2 regions of the Martelella soudanensis genome follow, and region 1 is predicted to be linked to the other one. Evidence: predicted binding sites of a transcription regulator. Region 1 holds the regulator's gene; the other holds the start of a gene.
What was found. The regulator PhoB, encoded in region 1, activates phosphate uptake and scavenging genes when phosphate is short. The targets are predictions, from matches to a motif close to TGTCATNNANCTGTCAT.
Positions count from the first base shown of each region.

Region 2: a site for PhoB is predicted at 3,950-3,966, ahead of HQ843_RS14940 (esterase-like activity of phytase family protein). Genes of this name have one in related genera too.

Region 1 is NZ_CP054861.1:1,372,544-1,377,513, forward strand. It holds gene HQ843_RS06630 (M3 family metallopeptidase) at 1-429, shown strand, start outside; gene HQ843_RS06635 (carbohydrate kinase family protein) at 466-1,392, opposite strand; gene HQ843_RS06640 (orotate phosphoribosyltransferase) at 1,432-2,127, opposite strand; gene phoB (phosphate regulon transcriptional regulator PhoB) at 2,512-3,195, opposite strand; gene phoU (phosphate signaling complex protein PhoU) at 3,218-3,937, opposite strand; gene pstB (phosphate ABC transporter ATP-binding protein PstB) at 4,052-4,855, opposite strand; gene pstA (phosphate ABC transporter permease PstA) at 4,865-4,970, opposite strand, start outside.
Region 2 is NZ_CP054861.1:3,138,711-3,143,680, forward strand. It holds gene HQ843_RS14930 (alpha/beta hydrolase) at 1-1,460, opposite strand, end outside; gene HQ843_RS14935 (patatin-like phospholipase family protein) at 1,477-2,445, opposite strand; gene HQ843_RS14940 (esterase-like activity of phytase family protein) at 2,751-3,890, opposite strand; gene parE (DNA topoisomerase IV subunit B) at 4,007-4,970, opposite strand, start outside.

The DNA of each region.
Region 1 (4,970 bases):
GCCGCCGCGACCTTCGGTCAGGCCCATGCCACCGTCGAATATACCGCCTGCGCGATCGTCGACATGCGTCTTCATACCGCGGAACACCCGCCGGCCGATCCGGTGGCGTTTCAGGACGGCGTGCTCAATGCGATCGGGATGCCGAAGGCGATCGCGATGCGCCATGCGATCCCGCATTTCCTGCATATCTTCTCGGGCGATGGCTATTCCGCAGGATATTATTCCTACATGTGGTCCGAAGTGCTCGACGCCGACGCCTTCGAGGCCTTCGTGGAAGCGGGCGATGTCTTCGATCAGACGACCGCCAGCCGGCTCAAGACGGAAATCCTGACAAAGGGCGGCTCGGTTGCCCCCGAGGCGGCCTATCAGGCGTTTCGCGGCCGCATGCCGGGCCCGGCGGCAATGCTGAAGGGCAGGGGGCTGGTGTAGGTCTAGGCACGGGTCAGGCGTGACCCGCGCGCCGGCTCACAGCCCGATTTCGTGCGCGAAGGGCGGGTTGGCGCCGGCGCGGGATACGGTGACGGCGGCGGCTTTTGCGCCGAGCGCCAGCGCATCGCGGATGGCGTCGGCTGAAAGCGACTTCACCTTGTCCTTGGTCAGGAGGCCGGCGAGATCGAGCGAGGCGAGGATGCCGGCGTCGAAAGTGTCGCCGGCGCCGACGGTGTCGACCACCTCGACCTTTTCGCTGGGGACTTCGACCTTTTCCGTGGCCGTGTAACCGATCGCGCTGTCACTGCCGCGGGTGATGACGACAAGACTGGCGCCGGCCGCGATCCAGCGGCGCGCCTTGTCGTCGAGCGAGCCGTCCAGTCCGAACCAGTCGAGGTCCTCGTCGGAGAATTTCAGAATGTCGGATTTCGCCGCCATCCGCTCGATCCGGGCGCGATGCTTTTCGGCGTCGGTGATGAAGCTTGGGCGGATATTCGGGTCGAGCGAGATTACGCGCTTTTCCGCCTCGCGCATCAGCAGCGCCTCATAGGTCGACCCGCAGGGCTCCGGGATCAGGCTGATCGCGCCGAAATGCATCGCGCTGCAATCATCGCCGATCACCGGCAGGTCGTCCTCGGTGATCATCCGGCCGGCGGTGTTCTCGTCGTAGAAGGCGTAGCTTGCCGAGCCGTTCACCAGCTTGACGAAGGCGAGCGTGGTCGGCCGGTCGGAGGTTGCGACATAGGAATGGTCGACCTTCGAGGCGTCGAGCTTGTCACGAATGATATCGCCCATCAGGTCCGATGAAAGGCCGGAGAAGAAGCCGGTCGGCCGGCCGAGCCGGGCAAGGGCCACCGCCGTGTTGCAGACCGCGCCGCCGGCATAGGGCGAGAACGCCGGCTCGCCGCCGGTGGTCTCACGGGGCAGCATGTCGATAAGGGCTTCGCCGCAGCACAGGATCATGGTCTTCTCCCAATTTGTTCTTTTCGCGTCCGGGCCGGGTCAGACGGGCAACACGTCAACGCCGCCGCGCGCCTTTGACCAGGCCATCGGCCGATCGAGGAAATCGGCGACGGAATCGAGCGTTTTCGCATCGAACCGCTTTTTCTCGCGCGCCACCGCCAGCACGTTCCGCCAGGTCGCGATGTAATGGAGGTCAACGCCGCCACTCTCGAATCGTTTCCCGGCTTCGGTGAAAATATCGTAGTAGAACAGTGCCATGCCATGCTTCACGATACCGCCGGCATCGCGGATCGCATTGATGAAGTTGAACATCGAGCCGCCCGCCGTGGTCAGGTCCTCGATCACCAGCACCCTCGCGCCCTCGTTCATATGGCCCTCGATCTGGGCGTTCTTGCCGTAGCCCTTCGGCTTCTTGCGGCAATAGATCATCGGCAGGTCGAGACGGTCGGCGAGGAAGGCGGCAAAGGGAATGCCCGCGGTCTCGCCGCCGGCCACGCAGTCGAACTGTTCGAAGCCGGCCTCGCTCATGATCTTTGCGGCGGCGAAATCCATCAGGGTGGAGCGGATTCGGGGAAAGGAAATCAGCCGACGGCAGTCGATATAGACCGGGCTCACCAGACCGGAGGAAAGCTTGTAGGGCTCATCGGGGGAAAAATGCACCGCCTCGATCTCCCACAGCATGCGGGCCATCAGATCGGCCATCACCACCGGCTCGGTAAAACTCGCGCTCGTCATCATCATCCCTTTCGTCTGACGGTTCTGTCCGTGCCCTGTTCGGAGGGAAAAATCAATCGCTGGTGCAGGAAAGGACAGTGCTTTGGTGGTCTGAGGATAAAGAAACGATGAGGTATCGCAATGACGGTGGGCGGTATTAACGGAATTTCCGAAGGCGAGGCGCCGATGAAGCGCATCGGCATCGCAGTCTTCCACCCCCTCGCCCCGCAGGGGAGAGGGTGGCGCGAATGCGCCCGGTGAGGGGAGGGTCTTGCAACTTTCCGTGGCCGGACAGGGGGTGAAAACCAGTGCCGCGAGCGTTTCAACCACGGTGATGCAGCTTGCCCTCATCCGGCCTACGGCCACCTTCTCCCCAAGGGGAGAAGGGGACGACTGAGAGGCCCCTCACACTTCCATCGAATAGCCCGCGCCGCGCACGGTGCGGATCACGTCCGGCATCTGCGAGAAGTTGAGCGCCTTTCTGAGACGGCCGACATGGACGTCGACGGTGCGCTCGTCGACATAGATGTCGTGGCCCCAGACGCCGTCGAGAAGCTGGGAGCGGGAAAATACCCGGCCCGGCGAGGTCATCAGGAATTCCAGAAGCCGGAACTCGGTCGGCCCGAGCCGCACTTCCTTGGCCTTGCGGTGGACGCGGTGGGTCTCGCGGTCCAGCTCGATATCGCCGCATTTGAGCACGCTGGACAGCACTTCCGGCCGGGCCCGGCGCAGGATCGCCCTGACCCGGGCCATCAGCTCCGGGGTCGAGAACGGCTTGACGACATAGTCGTCGGCGCCGATCGCAAGGCCGCGCACCCGCTCGCTCTCCTCGCCGCGCGCCGTCAGCATGATGATCGGCAACCGCTCGGTCTCGGGCCGCATGCGCAGGCGCCGGCAAAGCTCGATGCCGGAAACGCCGGGCAGCATCCAGTCGAGCAGCAGAAGGTCCGGCACCCGCTCCTGCAGCCTGATCTCGGCCTCGTCGCCGCGCGAGATCGTCTCGACCTCGTAGCCTTCGGATTCGAGGTTGTAGCGCAGCAGGACGCTCAGCGCTTCTTCATCTTCGACAACTGCGATCTTCGGAACCATCTCGTGCCTCTGTCAAATGGTTTCAGGACTTGCTCTCGCCGGAGCCGACCGAGGGCGACATGTCGTCCTTCGGGCGTTCTCCCTGCGGCTGCGAGCCGGTGGCGATGTAGTAGATCATCTCGGCGATGTTGGTCGCATGGTCGCCGATGCGCTCGATATTCTTGGCGCAGAACAGAAGATGCGTGCAGGTGGTGATGTTGCGCGGATCTTCCATCATGTAGGTCAAAAGCTCGCGGAACAGCGAGGTGTAGATCGCGTCGATCTCCTCGTCGCGCTCGCGGATCGAATTGGCCTTGTCGGCCTGGCGCGAGGTGTAGGCGTCGAGCACTTCCTTGAGCTGCAACAGCGCCAGTTCCGACAGGTGCTCGATGCCGTGGGCGAGCTTGCGCGGCACGCCGGTGCCCTGCACCGAGATCACCCGCTTGGCGGTGTTCTTGGCCATGTCGCCGACGCGCTCGAGATCGGCTGCGATCCGGATCGCGCCCATGATTTCGCGCAGGTCCGTTGCCACCGGCTGGCGTCTGGCGATGGTGACGATCGCCTTTTCGCCGACCTCGCGTTCGGCCTCGTCAAGCGCCAGATCCTCGGCAATCACCTTTTCGGCGAGCTCGGTATCGGTGTTGACCAGCGCCACGACGGATTGCGAGACCATTTCCTCCGCCATGCCGCCCATTTCGGAAATCCGGCGCTGGAGGTATTTCAGCTCGTCGTCGAACGCCGATATGATATGCGAGTGTGCCATCTCTGTTTCTCCTGAGAGCCTGTCCGCGTTTCGTTGAATCGCGAACACGCTCTAACCTCTTGTTTTACCGCGCGTCCGGACGGAAAACCGGTGTCCACTTTTCCTGGACGCGCTCTAACCGAACCGGCCCATGATATAATCCTGGGTGCGGCTGTCGGTGGGATTGGTGAAAATCGTGTCGGTGTCGTCCTCCTCGACCATGTAGCCGAGATGGAACATGGCCGTGCGCTCTGAAACGCGGGCGGCCTGCTGCATCGAATGGGTCACCATCACGATGGTGTAGTTCTGTTTCAGCTCGCTGATCAGTTCTTCCACGCGGGCGGTCGCGATCGGGTCGAGCGCCGAGCACGGCTCGTCCATCAGGATCACCTCGGGGCTGACGGCGATCGCGCGCGCGATACAGAGCCGCTGCTGCTGGCCGCCCGAAAGGCTGGTGCCGGGCTCCTGCAGGCGGTCCTTGACCTCGTTGAACAGGCCGGCCTTCTGCAGGCTGGTTTCCACGATCCGGTCGAAATCGGCGCGGTGGCGGGCAAGGCCGTGAATGCGCGGGCCGTAGGCGACATTCTCGTAGATCGATTTCGGAAACGGGTTCGGGTTCTGGAACACCATGCCGACGCGGGCGCGCAACTCCACCACGTCGATGCCGGAAGTATAGATATCCTCGCCGTCGAGCGTGATCGCGCCGGTCACCCGGCAATTGTCGATCGTGTCGTTCATGCGGTTCAGCGTGCGCAGAAAGGTCGACTTGCCGCAGCCCGACGGGCCGATCAGCGCGGTCACGGCATTCTGGCGGATATTGAGGTTGACGTCGAACAGCGCCCGCTTCTGGCCGTAATAGACGGAGACATCCTTGCCGGCCATCTTGTAGGTTTGTTCGTTCATATTTGGGCCCATTGTCTTTTTCGCATCAAGGTTCATCTCCGCCTCCTACCAGCGCCGCTCGAAGCGGCGGCGGAGAATGACCGCGGTCAAATTCATCAGGATCAGGAACACCAGCAGCACGATGATCGCCGCCGAGGTGCGCTCGACGAAG
Region 2 (4,970 bases), 1.8 Mb from region 1:
AGATAGGGCGAGACGTCGGGGGCTGGCGGTTCGCGCATCCATTCCGGTTCGAGGAAGCTGGCGTTCGACTCGAAAAAGACAATCGGATCAGAGGCATATTGCAGGAAGTTTATCCTTACTCTTCCCCATTCGTCGCCTTCCGCCTCCGGCGTTCTGAACTGCGAGGAGAAGCGGACCACCGCATTGTCATCGATCTGGGGCAACACATAGGGCGTGCCCGCGTTGCGCGCGGCGACGGTGTGGCGCCAGAGATAGGACGGGAAGGGCGGTCCCGCCCAGACCGCGCCGGCGACCGGTTCATCCAGCATCTGGAACACGTTGAAGGAATACATCGAGGACCACGCCCCGAGGCTGATGCCGTGCATGTAGAGTTCCGGCCGGCTGTCTTCCGGTAGGGTGCGCCAGTAGCGATAGACCTCTTCCATGGTGGCGGTGGCCTGCAGCAGGCCGGTATCCGTCTCGAAGATCAGCGCCAGCGGCGATTGCAGGAAGGAATACTGAACCGCGACCGTGGCGACATCGCCGTTATGCATGTATTCGAACGTGTCGTGGGCGCCCGGATCAAGCCAGCCAGTGCCGGTGGGGCTCGCAATCATCAGATAGGCGCGATCGAATGCGCCGAGGCGTTTCATCTCCTCAAGCGCGATCCTTGCCCGTTCATCCGGTTCATCGGCCTGGGACCGGCCGACATAGACGCGGATCGGCCGTTCCGCCGGCTGGCCGGAGAAGGCGCCGATATCTTCCGCCGACGGCGCGCTGGTGACGAAGTTGCGGCCGGGCTGGCCCATCGCCTCCCAGCTTACCAGCGAGCCGGCGCTGCCCGGAATGAAGGAATCGGTGGGGGCCGGCGGGGCGGTTTCAAACAGGTCCTGCGCGGTCTCGTAGCTCTCGTCGAGGAAATCGAAGATGGCTGGCACCACCCAGTCGCGGCTTGCCCCCAGAACCACCAGCAGCACGATCACGATGCCCAGAAGATTGGCCGCGCGCGGCGACATCATCCGGTAGAGCCGCAGCCTGACGATATCGAAAACCTTCTGGAAGGCTGCACCGATCAGAAACAGCACGATGAAGACGCCAAGCCCTACGGCGAGGATGCCGAGCACGGTGCCGCCTTCCAGCAGTTCCATATCGACGCGGGAGCGCACCGAATTCTGCCATTCGGTCATCATCGACAGGCAGTAGATCAGCAGGATGAGGGCCGCGGCGTTGAGGACGGCCAGGCTGATGGCGCGCCAGCGTCCGCGCGGCTCCGGGATCTGCAATCCTCGCCACAGCGCCACGAAAAACCGCCCGATCATATAGCCGAGCGCCATCACCAGGCCGGCAAGCGCGCCCTGCAGCGGCCAGGCCCGGGGGATCAGCGATGGCGTCAGCGAGGCCGCGAAGAAGGCGAGCCCCAGCGCCAGCGAAACAAAGCTGATCGCGAACCAGCGCGCGGTTTTCGGCGTTTCCGTCTGCATTGCGGCTGACCCGTCCTTAGTTGTTCTGCTCTGCGAGCTGTTCCATCTGGCGCTTGAAGGCGTCCTGATCGCTGTCAACGGTCGAGAGTATTGCCTCGATGTTGAAAAAATCCAGCGGCTTATAACGCCCGACATCCGGCGCGACGAAAAGGTCCGGCGGGGCGTTTTTGAGTTTTTCCACCACGATCGAATGTTCGGTGATCGAGAAGGAGCCGGCCCAGGTCTCGAACGATCCCGGAATATCGTCGTTGTTTTCAATCGTCGATCCGGTCACATCGATGGCGATGGTGACATAGCGCTCCGCGTCGAGAAGATCGAAGGGGGTCGGGTTCACAAAGCCGCCGTCGATCAGTACCCGGCCGTCGCGGCGCACCGGCGTCAGCAGCACCGGCAGGGCGGAAGAGGCGGCGATGGCCGACAGCAGCGGTCCGTCGCGCATGACATATTCGGACTGGGCGTAAAAATCGGTGGCGACGATCGCCAACGGGATTTCGAGGTCTTCGAAACTGGCGGGCAGGTCGGCGGGCATAAGCGCCTCGAACAGGATTTCGGGCTCGATCACGGCGGGCCGGAACAGATTGAACAGCGAGCCCCAGGTTTCGCCGGTGTCGATCAGCAGGCGCTTCAGCAGCGACTGACGCCGGGTCAGCAGTTCGACGCCATATTCCCGGATCTCGCTGCCGCTCATCCCTGCGGCATAGAGCGCGCCGATGATCGAACCCATCGATGTGCCGGTCATCTGCTTCGGTCTGATGCCGAGTTCATCGAGGCTCTGGAGATAGGGAATGTGGGCAAAGGCCTTGGCCGCGCCGCCGCCGAGCGCCAGGGCAAAGCCATCGCGGGGCTGAGGTTCCGCCGCCTGATCCAGCGCGATGCCCGGCATGTTCTGCGTCACGGTTCCCGGCCGGGTCTGCGCCCGGGCGATACCTGTGGCGCCGGCAAGCCCGAGGGCCGATGCAATGATGAAGTTCCGGCGCGAAGTCATTGTTTCACAGGTCTTTTCTTTTTCGTCGGGAGGTGACTATAGAGAGGGTTGCCATGCCAGACAAGCGCTGTAGCCGGCCCATTCCCGGTGTGTGTGGAGAAACTGGTTTAAGTTGCTGATATCATGGATCGGATATCCGTTATAACCAACTGTTTCTTATGCATATTATTAACCTTAATAATCGCTTTCGGATGCCTTGGATGAGGGGGTGGCGGTCTGCGATCGCTCGCTTGTCTCCCGCGCGATAGCAGGTCCGCCTTTCACGGAAAATACGGACCTGCTTCAACGGTTTATCTTGCGTTATTTCAGCGGCCGACGCCCGGCAGGTTCTCGATTGTGAAGGCCAGGAACTGGGTCTTCTGCTCGGCATTGAAATTGTTGTCGGAGGCAAGCAACAGGAGCGGCGCGCCGTCTTCGGTCCTGCCGATCGTCATCGCCTCGATATTGTCGGGCTGAAGGCCGATGGCTCCGAGGTCGAGGATAAGGGATTTGGCGACCGGGACGATGGCTTCTTCGCTATCCCTAAGCGAGGCGATGGCCGAAACATCGGTCGCGCCGTCGAGATCGATCAGGAATATCCGGATGGTGAAGCCTCGGTTCTGGGCGAAGCTGCGTTCGGAGACCAGAAGCCGGGTGTCGTCGAGCGGCATCATGTCGGAAAGACCGTTATCGTTCCACTCGCCGCCATCGACCGGTGCGTGGGGGATCGGGTCGATCATGTAGATGTACTGCGCCGTCGGTTCGCCGCTTTCGGTATCATAGCGCACGATCCGGGCGGGGCTTGCGGTGGTCAGCGTGGAGGCGGGGCCGTCCTGATAGAGCGCTGCCTCATTGGCGACGAGCACGTCGCCTTCGGGCAGCAGCGCGATGCTTTCGAAAGCGTTGTTGTTGCGGATGCCGGTCGCATGGTCCTCGCTCGGCGCAAAGCCTTCCGGCAGGGTGAATGCGCGCACGAAATCGCCATTTGCGGAGGTGATGCGAACGAACGGGGCGATCATCGCCTTGCCGTCGCCTTCGCTGGACCAGATCAGGTTGTCGCCGAACAGGCGGATCTGCTCCGGATCGACGGTCTTTTCCGCGAAGACCGATCCGTCCTTGTCCTTCAGCGTGACGGTTCTCACGACCGAGACATGATCGATGCCGCCGGACCCGGCCTTGATGTCGAGTTCGTAGAACCGGGCGGGCGCCTTTTGCGAACGGTCGTCGGAAATCGCGATGTAGTGGCCGGTCCCGGCATCGTAATCGATCCCGGAAATGCCGCCGATTTCGACGCCGTCGATCGTGGTCCCGGTCTCGATCGCGAATTCACCGGCGAAGGTGAGGCTGATCGCGTCTTCGCAATTGTTGATCGGGCAATCGACGGCAATGGTCCTGCCGGGATCGGCGGCATCAGCGCCGGTTGCGAGCAGGGCGATAAGGGCAGTGGCGGAAAGCAGAAATTTCATGGCAGCACCTCGTGTCAGACGGCGGGAGTCGACCGTCATTGAGGTAGTGCCCTCAGTCGTTATCAGGCGTATGACACCCGGCCCCAGCGACAACGTGCCGGGGCCGGGGCTGCTGATCAGATATCCAGATTTTCGGCGAAGGCCGCGTTTTCCTGAATGAAGCGGAAGCGGGCTTCCGCCTTGGTGCCCATCAGGTCCTCCACGGCGGTCTTGGTGCCTTCGAAATCGACATCGTCGATATCGACCCGGAGCAGCGTACGCTTCTTCGGGTCCATGGTGGTTTCCTTGAGCTGGGCGGGCAGCATCTCGCCAAGGCCCTTGAACCGGCTGACTTCGACCTTGCCGCGGCCGTTGAACACCGACTTCATCAGTTCCTCGCGATGGGCGTCATCGCGGGCGTAGGCCGTCTTGCCGCCCTGGGAAAGCTTGTAGAGCGGCGGCACGGCGAGGAATAAATGGCCCTGCCGGATCAATTCCGGCATCTCGGTGTAGAAGAAGGTGATCAGCAGCGAGGCGATATGGGCGCCGTCGACGTCCGCATCGGTCATGATCACGATGCGCTCGTAGCGCAGATCTTCCTCGCGGTATTTTGTGCGCGTGCCGCAGCCGAGCGCCTGGATCAGATCGGCAAGCAACTGGTTGGAGGTGAACTTGTCGCGTCCGGCGCTGGCCACGTTCAGGATCTTGCCACGAAGCGGCAGGATTGCCTGGTTGGAGCGGTTGCGCGCCTGCTTGGCCGAGCCGCCGGCGGAATCGCCCTCGACCAGAAACAGTTCAGCACCTGCGGCGGTGTTTTGCGAACAGTCGGCGAGCTTGCCCGGCAGGCGCAGTTTCTTGACCGCGGACTTGCGGTTGACCTCGCGCTCCTTGCGCCGGCGCAGCCGTTCCTCGGAACGCTCGACCACCCAGTCGAGCAGCTTCTCGGCTTCCGCGGGATTGGCCGAAAGATAGAGGTCGAAGGGGTCGCGCAAGGCGTTTTCGACGATCCTCTGGGCCTCTCCGGTGGCGAGCCGGTCCTTGGTCTGGCCGACGAATTCCGGCTCGCGGATGAACACCGACAGCATGCCGACGGCCGAAATC